Regions from separate parts of the Pantoea alfalfae genome, predicted to be linked through region 2. Evidence: predicted binding sites of a transcription regulator. Region 2 holds the regulator's gene; the other holds the start of a gene.
What was found. Region 2 encodes sigma-54, which starts transcription at its own class of promoters, with help from an activator protein. Its sites were predicted from a motif close to GTTGGCACANNTTTCGCTNT; they were not measured.

Region 1 (8,494 bases), 490 kb from region 2:
AGAAAACGCATTAAGGCAATGGCGGCGATTATACGCGTTATGGCGCGAAAGTGCTCAATCACATCTCGATAACAAAGTGTGTAAGAGATTTGCCATTCAGGCTGCGGGTTATTTCGCTTTTTACTTTAATTACTAAAAATAAAAATCATTAAAATTCATGGCTTTGACTGTTATTGTTCTTTTTTTGAACTAACTATTTTTGCCATCGACTTGAGGCTTTTACCAGTTGGTCTACATTATTGTGCAGTGAACGGCAGCACACATCAGGATGATGCGCTCAGGGATGTCAGGAAGGCAACGAGCGGTGGAATGGAAACGGTCAGGGATACGGCCAGACAGGGATAAGGAAAAGCTCAGGAGTTGAGCAGGCGCGGGATTAACCGGGATGTTACGAGCCGAAAAGGACTTAAAACATGATTCCTTCTTACGAAGGTATGAAATAAGGCGACAGCTTGAGCTGTCGCCTTTTTTCTTTGCCTGGTTTCTGCTAGATTTCGCCGCAATTCTATACTGAATAAAAAAGCCGGGACTGAATACTATGAAGCAACCTGCACGAGCTGCTAACGGCAAACCTGCCGTCAAAGCCAAACGCAAATCGCGTGACGATATCAACCATGAAGCACGCGATCGCAAACGTGATAAAAAGCATCGCGGACACGCATCTGGCAGCCGTGCTAATCCGGCTGCGTCCGAAAGCAACGGCGGACGTCAGGAGAGCAGCGTAAAAGATCCGCGTATCGGAAGTAAAAAACCGGTAGCTCTGATTGCTGAGGGGAAAACCGCAGCCGTTAAACCAAAGAAAAGCGTGGCAAAACCGGCATCTGAGAAGAAAGTGCGTCTGACACCCGAAGAAGAGCTGGCGAAGCTGGAAAATGACGAGCGTCTGGATGCGCTGCTGGATCGTCTGGAAAATGGCGAAACGCTGTCGGCAGAAGATCAGGGCTGGCTGGATGCTTCGCTGGACCGTATCGACGAACTGATGGAGCAGTTAGGCATTGTGATGGATGATGCCGACGATGAGCAGGCTGAAGAAGATATGTACCGTCTGCTGAAGGGCAACTAAGCAGATTTGATCGGCATGCGGTTTCCGCATGCCGTACTTATCAGGTAAACAACAATGTTTTGGCCTGGATCAATTTTCGCGCTGCTGGCGACATGTTATCTGCTGTGGTTATTGTTTAAACTACGACGCCTGTCGCGGCTGAAGCAACGTTTACGTCGGGTCTCGACCCGCTCACCTTTCATCTCCTCTTCTTCGCGACCTTCTCTCAGACGACGTCACCGGAAGGAGTGAGCATGCCATCGCAGCAGATTGAGTGGGATCAGGCGTTAATTGAAAAGTACAATTATGCCGGCCCGCGTTACACCTCTTATCCCACCGCGCTGGAGTTCAGCGAGCACTATGCACAAGGCGATTTTCAGCGAGCCGTGACGCGCTACCCTGATCGTCCGCTCTCGCTCTACGTCCATATTCCCTTCTGCCATCGTCTCTGCTACTTCTGCGGCTGTAATAAGATTGTGACCCGTCAGCGCCACAAAGCGGACCGTTATCTGGATGTGCTTGAGCAGGAGATTATTCAGCGTGCGCCGCTATTTCGTCAGCGTCAGGTCACGCAGCTTCACTGGGGCGGCGGCACGCCAACCTTTCTCGATAATGCGCAGATTTCGCGGCTGGTGGGTTTGCTCAAGCAGCATTTCAGCGTGGCTGATGAGGCCGAAATGTCGATCGAAGTTGATCCCCGGGAAATAGAGCTGGATGTGATTGATCACCTGCGATCGCTGGGATTCAATCGTCTGAGCATGGGAGTACAGGACTTCAATAAATCGGTGCAGGAACGGGTTAACCGGGTGCAGGACGAAGAGGTAATTTTTGGCCTGATGGCGCGCGCCCGTGAACAGGGCTTCAGCTCTGTCAGCATCGACCTGATCTATGGCTTGCCCCTGCAGACGCCAGCCAGCTTTGCCTGGACGCTGGAGCGGGTACTGGCACTCAATCCCGATCGCCTTAGCGTGTTTAACTATGCGCATCTGCCAGCGATGTTCGCGGCACAGCGTAAAATCAAAGAGGACGAACTGCCATCTGCTCAGCAAAAGCTGGATATCTTACAGCAGACCATCGCGACGCTGACTCAGCAGGGCTACCAGTTTATCGGGATGGATCACTTTGCAAAGCCGCAGGATGAGCTGGCCATCGCGCAGCGAAAAGGGCAGCTGCATCGCAATTTCCAGGGATACACGACACAGGGCGACAGCGATTTGCTGGGGCTTGGCGTTTCAGCCATCAGCATGATTGGCGACAGTTATGCGCAGAACCAGAAAGACCTCAACACCTGGTACAAGAGTGTTGAACAGCAGGGGAATGGCCTGTGGCGCGGCATCGCCTTAACCGACGATGATTGCCTGCGTCGTGACGTGATTAAAACGCTGATCTGTAACTTCTCGCTGGATTTTGCCGCGACAGAAGCGCAATGGGGAATCTGCTTCAGCGACTATTTTGCTGAGGATCTGGCGTTGCTGAAACCGTTAATTGCCGACGGGCTGGTAGTACAAACGGCTGGCGGGCTGGAGGTGACGGGGATTGGCCGCTTACTGATTCGTAATATCTGCATGTGTTTTGATCGTTATCTGCGTCAGAAAGCGCGTCAGCAGCAGTTCTCACGCGTTATCTGAAGAAACGGGCTGGCAACCACTCCAGCCCGTACTGAACCGCTTATTCCATGCCAAGCTCTTTCAGCTTGCGCGTCAGCGTGTTTCGTCCCCAGCCCAGCAGACGTGCTGCTTCCTGCTTATGGCCTTGCGTATGACGCAGCGCAGTAGTGAGCAGCGTACGCTCCATCTCTGGCTGGGCTTCTGACAGCAGATTCTGATGACCGGAACGCAGGGCGCGGTCGGCCCACTGTGCCAGCAGGGTTGCCCAGCTGTCAGGCAGCGACTGCACCGGATTTTCCGGGGTACTGGATTCAAACAGTTCCCCGGGCAGATCCTGAATCAGTACTTCCTGGCCCGCCGCCATCACGGTCAGCCAGCGACAGGTGTTTTCCAGCTGACGGACGTTACCGGACCAGTGAAGCCGGGTTAAGGCGGTCTCGGTTTCCGGATGCAGAATCTTCGCTTCCACTCCCAGCTCTCGGGCCGCCACCTGCAGGAAGTAACGTGCCAGACGCGGGATGTCCTCACGACGCTCACGCAGCGGTGGCAGATGCACGCGAATCACATTCAGGCGGTGAAAAAGATCCTCACGGAACTTGCCTTCCTGTACGCGTAATTCCAGATTCTGGTGGGTCGCCGCGATAATACGCACATCCACTTTGACCGGTGCATAGCCACCAACGCGATAGAACTGACCATCGGCCAGCACGCGCAGCAGACGGGTCTGCACATCCAGCGGCATATCACCGATCTCATCCAGAAACAGCGTGCCGCCATCCGCCTGCTCAAAACGGCCCTGACGGATCTGGTTTGCGCCGGTAAAGGCACCTTTCTCGTGACCGAACAGTTCGGACTCAATCAAATCTTTGGGAATCGCCGCCATGTTCAGCGCAATAAAAGGCGCTTTGGTACGCGGACTGTGGCGATGCAGCGCATGAGCTACCAGCTCTTTACCGGTACCGGATTCGCCGTTGATCAGCACACTGATCGACGAGCGCGATAACCGGCCGATGATACGAAACACATCCTGCATCGCCGGCGCTTCACCAATGATATCGGTGGTGGGTCCGCTGACAGGCTGATTACGCGGCTGCTGCTGCTCCTGATAGTGACTGATAGCACGCTCGACCAGCGCAACGGCTTCATCGATATCAAACGGTTTAGGCAGGTAATCAAAGGCACCCTGCTGATAAGCGCTGACGGCTGCGTCCAGATCCGAATGCGCCGTCATTATGATGACCGGAAGCATCGGATGACGCTGTTTAATCTGTTTCAGCAGCGCCAGGCCATCCATACCGGGCATGCGAATATCTGACAGTAAAACGTCCGGGGTCTTGGTTGAGAGGGCATCCAGCACCTCGCTTGCGCTGTCAAACGTCGCGCAGCTCAAACCGGCTCCAGTGAGCGCGCGTTCAAGCACCCAGCGGATGGAGCTATCGTCATCGACGATCCAGACTATCCCTCGTTGCATAGAAACCTCACTGGCGAATAGGCAGGTAAACCGAAAATTCGGTGTGTCCCGGCCAACTGTTAAATTCTATTTTTCCTGAATGTTGATCAATCAGGCTACGGGCGATGGAGAGGCCTAAACCGGTTCCGCCTTCACGTCCGCTGACCATCGGATAAAACAGCGTATCCTGCAGCTGGGCCGGAATGCCGGGGCCATCATCTTCAATATCAATACGTGCCACCAGGCGATAACGCGTGCCGTGCAGCGTCAACTGAAAAGCGGTGCGGGTGCGGATAACAATGGTGCCACCGTCGTCGCCCAGCGCCTGAAGTGCGTTGCGAACCACGTTAAGCAGCACCTGTTCTATCTGGTCAGGGTCATGCGGCAGTTCCGGCAGGCTGGGGTCGTAATCCCGTACCAGCGAAACATTCTCCGGCAGCTCCATCGACACCAGATTGACCACCCGTTCGGCCACCTGATGAATGCTCTGCGTGATGTGCATGCCTGGCTGCTGCGGTCCTAACAGACGATCCACCAGATTTCGCAACCGGTCGGCCTGTTCAATGATCACTTTGGTGTATTCATTTAGTGACGGATCGGGCAGGGCGCGGGATAGAAGCTGTGCCGCGCCGCGTAATCCGCCCAGCGGATTTTTAATCTCATGGGCCAGACCGCGAACCAGGTCGCGAGCAGCCACCTGCTGCGCATGCTGTAACTGCTCCTGACTGAGGCGACGCTGATTATCCATCGGCGCCATTTCCATCAAAATTAAGCCATCGGGTAACCGCTGGGCGGTCAGCGACATAATATGTGCGCGACCATCTACCACCAGCGTGACCTCACTGTCAGTAAATCCCTGGCCAGCCTCAAGACTCTCGCGCATCACCTCAATATTCAGCGAAAAGTAGCCGGTTAATTCCGGTAATGGTGTGCCGAACAATTTGCGTGAGCTTTGCGCCAGTAATTGCTGCGCCGCCGGATTGGCGTAATGAATAACCAGATCGTTATCCACTAACAAAATACTGTTGATTAACGCGTTGAGAATCTGCCCTGCATCGGGCAGAGAGCCAGTTGCCATACAACGTTCCTCTGCACCAGTCAGGTGCATTGTAGTCTTTAAGCCGAATAGAGGGCGAATGAACGGTGAATTCGCGGAGAAAAAAGCCCATCCGAAGATGGGCTAAAAGTTTCCACGGCAACAAAAACGTCTGACCAGTTAAACGCTGTAGTAAAGCTCGAACTCAACCGGGTGTGGCGTCATGCGAACGCGATCCATCTCGGCTTTACGCAGTTCGATGTAAGCATCGATCGATTCGTCTGTGAATACACCGCCACGGGTCAGGAACTCGCGGTCTTCGTTCAGTGCATTCAGCGCTTCTTCCAGAGAGCCTGCAACTTTTGGAATCTCAGCTTCTTCTTCCGGTGGCAGGTCATACAGATTCTTATCCATCGCGTCACCAGGATGGATTTTGTTGATGATGCCATCCAGGCCAGCCATCAGCAGCGCGGTGAACGCCAGGTATGGGTTAGCTGCTGGATCCGGGAAACGCGCTTCAATACGACGGGCTTTCGGGCTGGCAACAACCGGGATACGGATTGAGGCAGAACGGTTACGGGCAGAGTAAGCCAGCATAACCGGTGCTTCGTAACCCGGAACCAGACGCTTGTAAGAGTTGGTTGTCGGGTTCGCCAGGGCGTTGATCGCTTTCGCGTGCTTGATGATACCGCCGATATAGAACAGCGCCATTTCAGACAGGCCGCCGTACTTATCGCCGGCAAACAGGTTCTGGCCGCCTTTAGAGAGTGACATGTGGCAGTGCATGCCTGAACCGTTGTCGCCAAACATTGGCTTCGGCATGAAGGTCGCCGTTTTGCCGTAAGCGTGCGCAACGTTGTGAACGACATATTTGTAGATCTGAATTTCGTCCGCTTTTTTGGTCATGGTATTGAAGCGGGTTGCCACTTCGTTCTGACCTGCGGTCGCCACTTCGTGGTGATGCGCTTCAACAACCAGGCCCATCTGCTCCATGGTCAGACACATGGCAGAACGGATGTCCTGGGATGAGTCAACCGGTGGAACCGGGAAGTAGCCGCCTTTCAGACCTGGACGGTGACCTTTGTTACCGCCTTCGTACTCTTTACCTGTGTTCCATGCCGCTTCGATATCGTCGATAGCCACATGTGAGCCGGACGTTGATGAACCGAAACGGATGTCATCGAACAGGAAGAATTCGGGTTCTGGTCCAAACAGCACGGTGTCCGCGATGCCGGAAGAGCGCAGGTAATCTTCAGCGCGCTTGGCGATAGAGCGTGGATCGCGATCGTAGCCCTGCATGGTGCCTGGCTCAAGAATGTCACAACGGATGATCAGCGTAGAATCTTCGAAGAAAGGATCCATGACTGCCGTGGTGGCGTCAGGCATCAGCACCATGTCTGATTCGTTAATGCCTTTCCAGCCGCCAATAGACGAACCATCGAACATTTTGCCTTCTTCGAAGAAGTCAGCGTTAACCTGGTGAGCAGGGATCGTAACGTGCTGTTCTTTACCTTTGGTATCGGTAAAACGCAGGTCAACAAACTTAACTTCATGCTCGTTCATCATCGAGAGAACGTGTTCAGCGGACATACTCAACTCTCCTGGAAATGGTCTTTCATTATCTACATGGCGAGGAAACGTCGTTTCCGGAATGCGTTTGGGAAAACCACTCCCTGACTCATCTCTTCCGGCACGCTCTTCAACCGACATCTGACTGGCGTTTACGCTTGTATCAGACAAAGCGAATTCTGTGCCAACTTTTTTGATGTTGCTTAAATCCCCTTGTGATGCACCTTTTTGTCATAAAGCGCCTGCACCACGATGGTCTTAGCGCACCATTATGGTGCTTAACAGTGATTTGATAGCACTATTTTGGTGCACAGGACCAACTTAGTGCATTTTCTGCACCGGGAACAGGGCAAATTTGCGTCGATGCAATAAACTTTCAGTGAAAAGTGTGATCCTGTTCAGTCTTCCGCTTAATCCGTGTACAATACCGCGCTATTTCTAATGCCTGAGGCAAAGCTGTGATCGAAAATTTGCGTAACATCGCCATCATCGCGCACGTTGACCATGGAAAGACCACCCTGGTTGACAAACTGCTGCAACAATCCGGTACTTTTGATGCCCGTACCGAAGCAACCGAGCGCGTGATGGACTCCAATGATTTGGAGAAAGAGCGTGGGATTACCATCCTCGCAAAAAACACCGCCATTAAGTGGAATGACTACCGTATCAACATCGTTGATACCCCAGGACACGCCGACTTCGGTGGTGAAGTTGAGCGCGTCATGTCCATGGTGGACTCGGTGCTGCTGGTTGTAGATGCGATGGATGGCCCTATGCCGCAAACCCGCTTCGTGACCAAAAAAGCGTTCGCGCATGGTCTGAAGCCGATTGTGGTTATCAACAAAGTAGACCGCCCGGGTGCGCGTCCGGATTGGGTTGTGGATCAGGTATTTGACCTGTTCGTAAACCTGGATGCCACTGACGAGCAGCTCGACTTCCCTATCATTTTCGCCTCTGCGCTGAATGGTATTGCGGGTCTTGAGCACACCGACATGGCTGACGATATGACCCCGCTGTATCAGGCGATCGTTGACCACGTTGCGCCTCCGCAGGTTGAGGCTGATGCCCCACTGCAGATGCAAATCTCTCAGCTGGACTACAACAACTACCTGGGCGTGATCGGCATCGGCCGTATCAAGCGCGGTAAAGTTAAGCCTAACCAGCAAGTCACTATCATCGATAGCGAAGGCAAAACCCGTAACGCTAAAGTCGGTAAAGTCCTGACTCATCTGGGTCTTGAGCGTATCGACAGCGACCTGGCAGAAGCGGGCGATATCATTGCTATCACCGGTCTGGGCGAGCTGAACATCTCTGACACTATCTGTGACACGCAGAATGTGGAAGCGCTGCCAGCCCTGAGCGTCGATGAACCAACCGTAACCATGTTCTTTAACGTCAACACCTCACCGTTCTGCGGTAAAGAAGGTAAATACGTGACTTCACGTCAGATCCTTGAGCGTCTGAACAAAGAACTGGTTCACAACGTGGCATTGCGTGTTGAAGAAACTGAAGATTCTGACGCCTTCCGCGTATCAGGTCGTGGTGAGCTGCACCTGTCAGTTCTGATCGAAAACATGCGTCGTGAAGGTTTCGAACTGGCGGTATCCCGTCCGAAAGTTATCTTCCGCGAATTCGAAGGCCGTAAACAGGAGCCATTTGAGAACGTCACGCTGGATATCGAAGAAACGCATCAGGGTTCCGTTATGCAAGCCATGGGTGAGCGTAAAGGCGATCTGAAAAACATGGATCCGGATGGCAAAGGCCGCGTACGTCTCGACTACGTGATCCCA
Region 2 (8,494 bases):
GCGACGGTGATTGCCGGGGCACTGAAAGGTGAAGATGATATCGCGATCGGCAACCTGATCGGCGCCAACATTTATAATATTGCTATCGTGCTGGGCCTGCCGGCGCTGATTCACCCCGGCAGTATCGACTATCACGCCTTTGCCCGTGATTACTGGGTGATGCTGGGGGTCAGCGTGCTGTTTGCCCTGCTCTGCCTGCTGCGTCGCCGACGCGTTGGCCGCATCGCCGGCCTGATTTTACTCTGTGGTTTCTTCGTCTGGGTGACGCTGCTGTGGATGCAGCCGGCATTCATGGACGGCTAACAAGGACAGACTCACTATGTCATATCAGCAACCAACAGCTTTTGATTTTCAGCAGGCGGGAAAAAACGTCCTGCGCATTGAGCGTGAAGGACTGGAACAGCTCGATCAATATATTAATGACGATTTCGCCCGCGCCTGCGCCCTGATCTACGCCTGCCAGGGGAAAGTGGTGGTGATGGGCATGGGCAAGTCTGGTCATATCGGCAAAAAAATGGCGGCGACCTTTGCCAGTACCGGCACGCCAGCGTTTTTTGTTCATCCGGCCGAAGCCAGCCATGGCGACCTGGGCATGGTGAGCAAAAATGATGTCGTGATCGCCATCTCCAACAGCGGTGAGTCGAACGAAATCCTCGCGCTGATTCCGGTGTTAAAACGCCAGCATATTGCGCTGATCTGCATAACCGGACGGCCTGACAGCGCGATGGGCCGGGTTGCCGATGTGCATCTGTGTGTCCATGTTCCCCAGGAAGCCTGCCCGTTAGGCCTTGCGCCAACCACCAGCACCACAGCCACACTGGTGATGGGCGACGCGCTGGCGGTTTCGTTACTTGAAGCGCGTGGATTCACGGCGGAAGATTTCGCCCTCTCCCATCCTGGCGGAGCGCTGGGCCGCAAACTACTGCTGCATGTATCCGATATCATGCACAGCGGCGATGAGCTGCCGCACGTCACCCGTGACGCCTCACTACGTGATGCGCTGCTGGAAATTACCCGCAAAAATCTGGGACTGACGGTCATTGTCGACGGTCTGATGAAAATTGAAGGTATCTTTACCGATGGTGACCTGCGCCGCATCTTTGATATGGGCATCGATTTTCAGCGCGCCACTATCGGGGAAGTGATGACGCCAGGTGGCATCCGCGTCCGGCCAAATATGCTGGCGGTTGAAGCCCTGAACCTGATGCAGACCAAAAACATTACCTCGATTCTGGTGGCCGATGACGACCATCTGCTCGGTGTGGTACATATGCATGACATGCTGCGCGCTGGCGTAGTCTGAACAGGAAAAGAAAATGCAACAGGCAATTCCCACGATTGACACCTGCTATGGACCGGTCAGTGCTGACGTCATGGCGCGCGCCAGCAACATTCGTCTGCTGATCTGCGACGTCGATGGCGTCATGTCCGACGGGGTGATCTACATGGGGAACAATGGCGAAGAGCTGAAAGCCTTCAACGTGCGGGATGGTTACGGTGTACGCTGTTTACTGACCGCCGATGTGGAAGTGGCTATTATTACCGGCCGCAATGCCCGTCTGATGGAAGATCGCTGCAAAACGCTCGGCATCCGTCATCTTTATCAGGGACAATCCGATAAGCTTTTGGCCTATCGTGAACTTCTGGATAAACTGTCTCTCTCTGATGAGCAGGTCGCCTATATCGGTGACGACCTGATCGACTGGCCGGTTATGGCGAAAGTGGGATTAAGCGTGGCAGTAGCGGATTCACATCCGATTCTGTTGCCGCGCGCGCAGTATGTCACGCGGATTGCGGGTGGACGCGGCGCAGTACGCGAAGTATGTGACCTGATCTTAATGGCGCAGAACAAATTTGAGGATGCCAAAGGGCAATCAGTATGAGTAAAAGCAGGCGTTGGATAACGCTGATTCTGACCTTGATTGCACTGGTTTTGATCGGCTGGAATCTTACCAACCAGGATGGCGATAGCACGCCAGTCGGGACGAATGGTCAGTCGCCGACCTATACCAGTGACGATTCTCACACTGTGGTGTATAACCCGCAGGGCGCGCTGTCATATAAACTGGTCTCTGACAAAGTGACCTATTTCTCGGATGACGAGCTGAGCTGGTTCGACAATCCGGTAATGACCACCTTTGATGAGAACAAAGTTCCCACCTGGACGTTACGCGCAGATAAAGCAAAGCTCACCAAAGATCGTATGCTTTATCTGTATGGCCATGTTGAGCTGAATACGCTGACGCAGGATTCCCAGCTTGAGCGGATCAAAACCGATAATGCACAGATTAACCTTGTCACTCAGGACGTTACCTCTGATGACCAGGTGACATTGTATGGCCGCAGCTTTAACTCCACCGGCATGAAAATGCGCGGCAATTTACGGACAAAAAACGCCGAGTTAATCGAGAAGGTCAAAACCTCTTATGAAATTCAAAATGAACAAAAATAGCCTGAAGATTTTACTGGCCAGTATGTTACTGGCAACCAGCGTTCCGGCGCTGGCCCTGACCGGTGACTCGGACAAGCCCGTCAATATTGACTCGCAGAATCAGGCGCTGGATTTGCAGGGCAATGTCGCGACCTTTACCGGCAATGTCATCGTGACGCAGGGCTCTATCAAAATCACGGCGGACAAAGTCGTGGTGACCCGTCCGGGCGGCGACAGCAAGAAAACCATCGTTGACGCCTACGGTAATCCTGCCACTTTCTATCAGATGCAAGACAGCGGTAAGCCGGTTCAGGGCCATGCCTCAAAACTGCACTACGAACTGGCTAACGATTTCGTTGAACTGACCGGCAATGCGTTCATTGAACAGCAGGACAGCAACATCAAAGGCGATCGTATTACCTACCTGGTAAAAGAGCAGAAAATGCAGGCTTACAGCCAGGGCCAGAACAAGCGCGTCACGACCGTCCTGGTGCCGTCGCAACTTCAGGATAAAGGTTCGTCCAACAGCGGAAAGAAGAGTAACTGATAGCTATGGCCACATTAATCGCAGAAAACCTGGCGAAGGCATATAAAGGCCGTCGCGTGGTAGAAGATGTCAGTCTGCAGGTAAAGTCCGGCGAGATTGTCGGCCTGCTCGGCCCGAACGGGGCCGGTAAGACCACCACCTTTTACATGGTGGTAGGTATTGTCCCGCGTGACGCGGGCCGCATTGTTATTGATGATGAAGATATCAGTATCCTGCCGCTGCATGCACGTGCGCGCCGTGGCATCGGCTATCTGCCGCAGGAGGCATCGATTTTCCGTCGCCTCAGCGTCTACGATAACCTGATGGCGGTACTGCAGATTCGTGATGACCTGACCGAAGAGCAACGTCAGGATCGCGCCCGTGAGCTGATGGAAGAGTTTCACATCGAGCACCTGCGCGACAGCATGGGTCAGGCACTGTCGGGTGGTGAACGACGTCGTGTTGAGATTGCCCGCGCGCTGGCTGCCAATCCAAAGTTTATTCTGCTGGATGAACCTTTTGCCGGGGTTGACCCTATCTCCGTTATCGACATCAAGAAGATCATTGAGCATCTGCGTGACAGCGGCCTCGGCGTTTTGATTACCGACCACAACGTACGCGAAACGTTAGCGGTCTGTGAGCGGGCCTATATCGTCAGCCAGGGCCACCTGATTGCGCATGGTACACCCAATGAAATTCTTGCGGATGAGCAGGTTAAGCGGGTTTATTTGGGTGAAGAGTTCAGACTCTGATAAGGTGTCGTTAATACCGATGTTTACCTGGGAACTACCATCCTGTCTATGAAGCAAGGTTTACAACTCAGGTTCAGCCAACAGCTGGCAATGACTCCACAATTGCAGCAGGCGATTCGTCTGCTGCAACTCTCCACGCTTGAACTCCAGCAGGAGTTACAGCTTGCACTGGAAAGTAATCCACTGCTTGAGCAGACCGATCTGCATGATGAGATTGACTCCCGGGAATCGTCGGAAGCCGAAGCGCTGGATACACGTGAAGCGCTTGAGCAGAAAGAGATGCCTGATGAGCTGCCGCTGGATGCCACCTGGGATGAAATCTACACCGCTGGCACCCCTTCCGGCACGGGTACCGATTATCAGGATGATGAGTTACCTGTCTATCAGGGTGAAACCACGCAGTCACTGCAGGATTACCTGATGTGGCAGGTCGAATTGACGCCTTTCAGTGATACCGACCGCGCAATCGCGACGTCTATCGTCGATGCTATTGATGACACCGGATATCTCACCGTCTCGCTTGAGGAGATCCTCGACAGCATTGGCAACGATGAGCTTGAAGCGGATGAGGTTGAGGCGGTGCTGAAACGTATCCAGCGTTTTGACCCGATTGGTGTGGGCGCACGCGATTTGCGTGACTGTCTGCTGGTTCAGCTTTCGCAGTATGCACCAGAGATACCGATGCTGGCTGAAGCGCGCCTGATTGTCAGCGAACATCTCGATCTGCTGGCCAATCACGACTTCCGCAGCCTGATGCGCGTCACGCGCCTCAAAGAAGAGGTGCTGAAAGAGGCGATGCTGCTGATTCAGTCACTGGACCCGCGTCCGGGTCAGTCGATCAACACTGGCGAGCCGGAATATGTTATCCCCGACGTGCTGGTACGTAAGGTTGGCAACCGCTGGACGGTTGAACTCAATGCCGACAGCCTGCCACGTCTGAAGATTAATCAGCACTACGCGGCAATGGGTGGCGCAACGCGCAATGACAGCGACACTCAGTTCATTCGCAGTAATCTGCAGGAAGCGCGCTGGCTGATTAAGAGTCTGGAAAGCCGTAATGACACGCTGCTGAAAGTCACGCGCTGTATCGTTGAGCAGCAGCAGGCGTTCTTCGAGCAGGGTGAAGAATTTATGCGTCCGATGGTGCTGGCCGATATCGCCCAGGCCGTTGAGATGCATGAATCGACCATTTCCCGTGTTACCACGCAGAAGTATCTGCACAGCCCGCGTGGCATTTTTGAACTGAAGTACTTTTTCTCCAGCCACGTTAATACGGAAGGTGGCGGCGAAGCCTCCTCTACCGCGATCCGGGCTCTGGTGAAGAAATTAATTTCGGCGGAAAACCCAGCCAAACCCTTGAGCGACAGTAAACTGACCTCCATGTTATCTGATCAGGGGATCATGGTGGCACGGCGTACCGTCGCCAAATATCGTGAGTCTTTATCCATCCCGCCATCGAACCAGCGTAAACAACTGGTTTGAAAGAAATGAGAAGGAAGACCTATGCAGCTGAACCTGACCGGGCAACATGTTGAAATCACGCCACCTTTGCGTGAATTCGTCAACAGTAAATTTGCCAAACTGGAACACTATTTTGAACATATCAATCAGGTCTATATTGTCCTGAAGGTTGAGAAAGTCACACAGGTGGCTGACGCAACACTCCACGTGAACGGTGGCGAGCTGCACGCCACGTCCGAAGCGGAAGATATGTATGCGGCAATTGATGGGCTGATTGATAAACTCGCCCGTCAGCTGACCAAACACAAAGATAAACTGAAAAAACACTAACCTTCACGCTAGCTACGCGCGCATGGCGCGCAGAGCCGACAGTATGGGGCGGATAATCCGCCCCGTTTTGTCATCTGAGCAAGCGCCGTTTGTCGCACATATCAGGGCGCTGGCGGTGAATGGCCTGGTGAACACGCAAGTGAAACGATAATGAACAACGATCTTACACTGGAATTGAGCACAGTGCTTTCGCCAGACTGCACCCGCAGCGGCGTACACTGCCAGAGCAAAAAACGTGCGCTGGAAATCATCAGCGAACTGGCCGCTAAGCAGCTCAACCTGCCGCACCAGACGCTTTTCGAAGCGATTCTGACCCGCGAACGTATGGGTAGTACCGGTATTGGTAACGGAATAGCCATTCCTCACGGCAAGCTGGAAGAGGATACACTGCGTGCGGTAGGGGTATTTATCAGCCTCGAGCAGCCGATTGCGTTTGATGCCGTCGACAACCAGCCGGTCGATCTGTTGTTTGCATTGCTGGTTCCGGCTGACCAGTGCAAAACACACCTGCACACCCTTTCACTGGTGGCAAAACGTCTGGCAGATAAAACGGTTTGTCGTCGTCTGCGTGCTGCGCAGAGTGATGAAGAACTCTATGCCATTATTACGGAAGTCCAGACAGAGCAGTAACGCGTCTTTACCGGCCCGGTGCCGGTTTTAAAACGGGAGAGAAGGTCATGGTGCTGATGATCGTTAGCGGTCGTTCAGGCTCGGGGAAGTCAGTGGCGCTCCGTGCGCTGGAAGATATGGGGTTCTACTGCGTTGATAACCTGCCGGTCGTGTTGCTGCCTGAGTTAGCCAACTCGCTGGCGGAACGCAATATTTCGGCGGCGGTCAGCATCGACGTCCGTAACATGCCTGAATCCCCGGAAATTTTTGAAACCGCGCTGAATAATCTGCCTGACACATTTTCACCTCAGTTGCTGTTTCTCGACGCCGATCGCAATACCCTGATTCGTCGTTACAGCGATACGCGCCGTCTGCATCCCCTCTCCAGCAAAAACCTGTCACTAGAGAGCGCGATTGATGAAGAGAGCGACCTGCTGGAGCCGCTGCGTTCACGTGCCGACCTGATCATCGACACCTCAGAGATGTCAGTGCATGAGCTGGCAGAGATGCTGCGTACCCGCCTGCTGGGCAAGCGCGAACGTGAGCTGACTATGGTGTTTGAGTCGTTTGGCTTCAAGCATGGCATTCCGATTGACGCTGACTATGTCTTTGACGTGCGCTTTCTGCCCAATCCCCACTGGGATCCTAAGCTGCGCCCGATGACCGGCCTCGATCGTCCGGTCGCGGCATTCCTTGACCGCCACACTGAAGTGCACAACTTTATCTACCAGACACGCAGCTATCTTGAACTCTGGCTGCCGATGCTGGAGACCAATAACCGTAGCTATCTTACCGTGGCAATTGGCTGTACTGGTGGCAAACACCGCTCAGTGTATATTGCAGAACAGCTGGCGGATTACTTCCGTTCGCGCGGTAAGAATGTACAGTCACGCCATCGCACGCTGGAAAAGCGCAAATCATGACCGTCAGACAAACTGTAGAAATCAAAAATAAGCTAGGCATGCACGCCCGTCCGGCGATGAAGTTGTTTGAGCTGGTGCAGAGCTTCGATGCCGAAGTATTGCTGCGCAACGAAGCGGGCACAGAAGCCGAAGCCAGCAGCGTGATTGCGCTGCTGATGCTCGACTCGGCTAAAGGCGGACACATAGAGATTGAAGCCAGCGGCCCGGAGGAGATCCCGGCGCTGGCAGCAGTCATTGAGCTGTTTGAAGCGGGTTTTGATGAAGACTAAGGCTTAGTCGAGCTTATTACGCTGCAGGAAGCCCTCACCGCCAAGCTGGCGCATCTGACGCATTATCCACTGCTGTCGCTCTCTGACGTAGCCTGAAGGTGCAGCAGCACGATAACGGATAGGATTAGGCAGAACCGCCGCCAGTAAAGCAGCATCGGCTGCAGTAAGCCGGCTGGCTGGCTTGTGGAAATAACGCTGTGAAGCTGCCTCAACGCCAAAGATACCCGGCCCGAACTCTGCAATATTAAGATAGACGGTCAGAATACGTCGCTTCGTCCAGACTGTCTCAATCCCTACTGTCAGCCCCGCTTCCAGACCTTTACGCACCCAGCTGCGGCCATCCCACAGAAACAGATTCTTGGCTGTCTGTTGTGACAATGTGGACGCCCCGCGCATCCGGCTATCGCTGTTATCCAGTACAGATTCAATCGCCGCGACATCGAACCCCCAGTGGTCCGGAAACTTTTGATCTTCGGAGGCGATAACGGCCAGCCCCATCCACGGCGAAATCTCATCATGTCCGACCCAGTCAGAATGGGCGACATAACTAAAGTCACCATGTAACCAGGCACTAATTTGGCGTTCAGCCATCACCGCTGAAAACGGTACCGGTAAGAACGAAAAGAGTAATATTCCCGCCAGCCATACGCCCAGCCACACCAGCAGGATACGACCAATAATACGTCTGATACGCTGTCCGACGCTTCCTTTATGCTTGTTCATGCAATCTTCCCACACTTGTTTCAGACGTTAATCAATCACTCATGTAATCACTGCCAGAAAAGCAGCTTTTCCACAAATATCGCTGAAAACCTCACAACGGTTTCCAGACTTTATTCAATCATTTTGCATCAAAATGCTGCAACAGTTCGAAATAGTTCAAGGACTTCCAGAAAAAAGGAATCGGTTCCATTCATGGCTACTGCTTAGCATCTTTCCAGATAAACACTTAATAATGGATAATAAGCACCGGTTCAAATCATTCATTATGCTTAACTGTTATTATTTTATGAATGATGAGCCGCCCAAAGCTTAAACAGAATCATGCTTATAACGTATAAATAAACAGCGCTTAACAGCATCACTCAACGTTGCTATGGCCCTGGTTACTTTCAGCAAGCACAATGATGTCAGCGCAATGAAAGGGCAAAGTTTTAGATTCTTTTTTATCATTCCAAATCGTTTTGGATAAT

Region 1: a site for sigma-54 is predicted at 6,874-6,893, ahead of glnA (glutamate--ammonia ligase). Genes of this name have one in related genera too.

The regions. Positions count from the first base shown of each region.
Region 1 covers NZ_CP082292.1:96,625-105,118, forward strand. The annotation lists gene yihI (Der GTPase-activating protein YihI) at 539-1,063, shown strand; gene hemN (oxygen-independent coproporphyrinogen III oxidase) at 1,297-2,670, shown strand; gene glnG (nitrogen regulation protein NR(I)) at 2,711-4,120, opposite strand; gene glnL (nitrogen regulation protein NR(II)) at 4,128-5,177, opposite strand; gene glnA (glutamate--ammonia ligase) at 5,316-6,725, opposite strand; gene typA (ribosome-dependent GTPase TypA) at 7,163-8,494, shown strand, end outside.
Region 2 covers NZ_CP082292.1:3,581,397-3,589,890, forward strand. The annotation lists gene K6R05_RS16755 (calcium/sodium antiporter) at 1-303, shown strand, start outside; gene kdsD (arabinose-5-phosphate isomerase KdsD) at 320-1,303, shown strand; gene kdsC (3-deoxy-manno-octulosonate-8-phosphatase KdsC) at 1,317-1,883, shown strand; gene lptC (LPS export ABC transporter periplasmic protein LptC) at 1,880-2,452, shown strand; gene lptA (lipopolysaccharide ABC transporter substrate-binding protein LptA) at 2,427-2,978, shown strand; gene lptB (LPS export ABC transporter ATP-binding protein) at 2,984-3,709, shown strand; gene rpoN (RNA polymerase factor sigma-54) at 3,758-5,191, shown strand; gene hpf (ribosome hibernation promoting factor) at 5,213-5,500, shown strand; gene ptsN (PTS IIA-like nitrogen regulatory protein PtsN) at 5,651-6,130, shown strand; gene rapZ (RNase adapter RapZ) at 6,178-7,032, shown strand; gene npr (PTS phosphocarrier protein NPr) at 7,029-7,301, shown strand; gene mtgA (monofunctional biosynthetic peptidoglycan transglycosylase) at 7,305-8,024, opposite strand.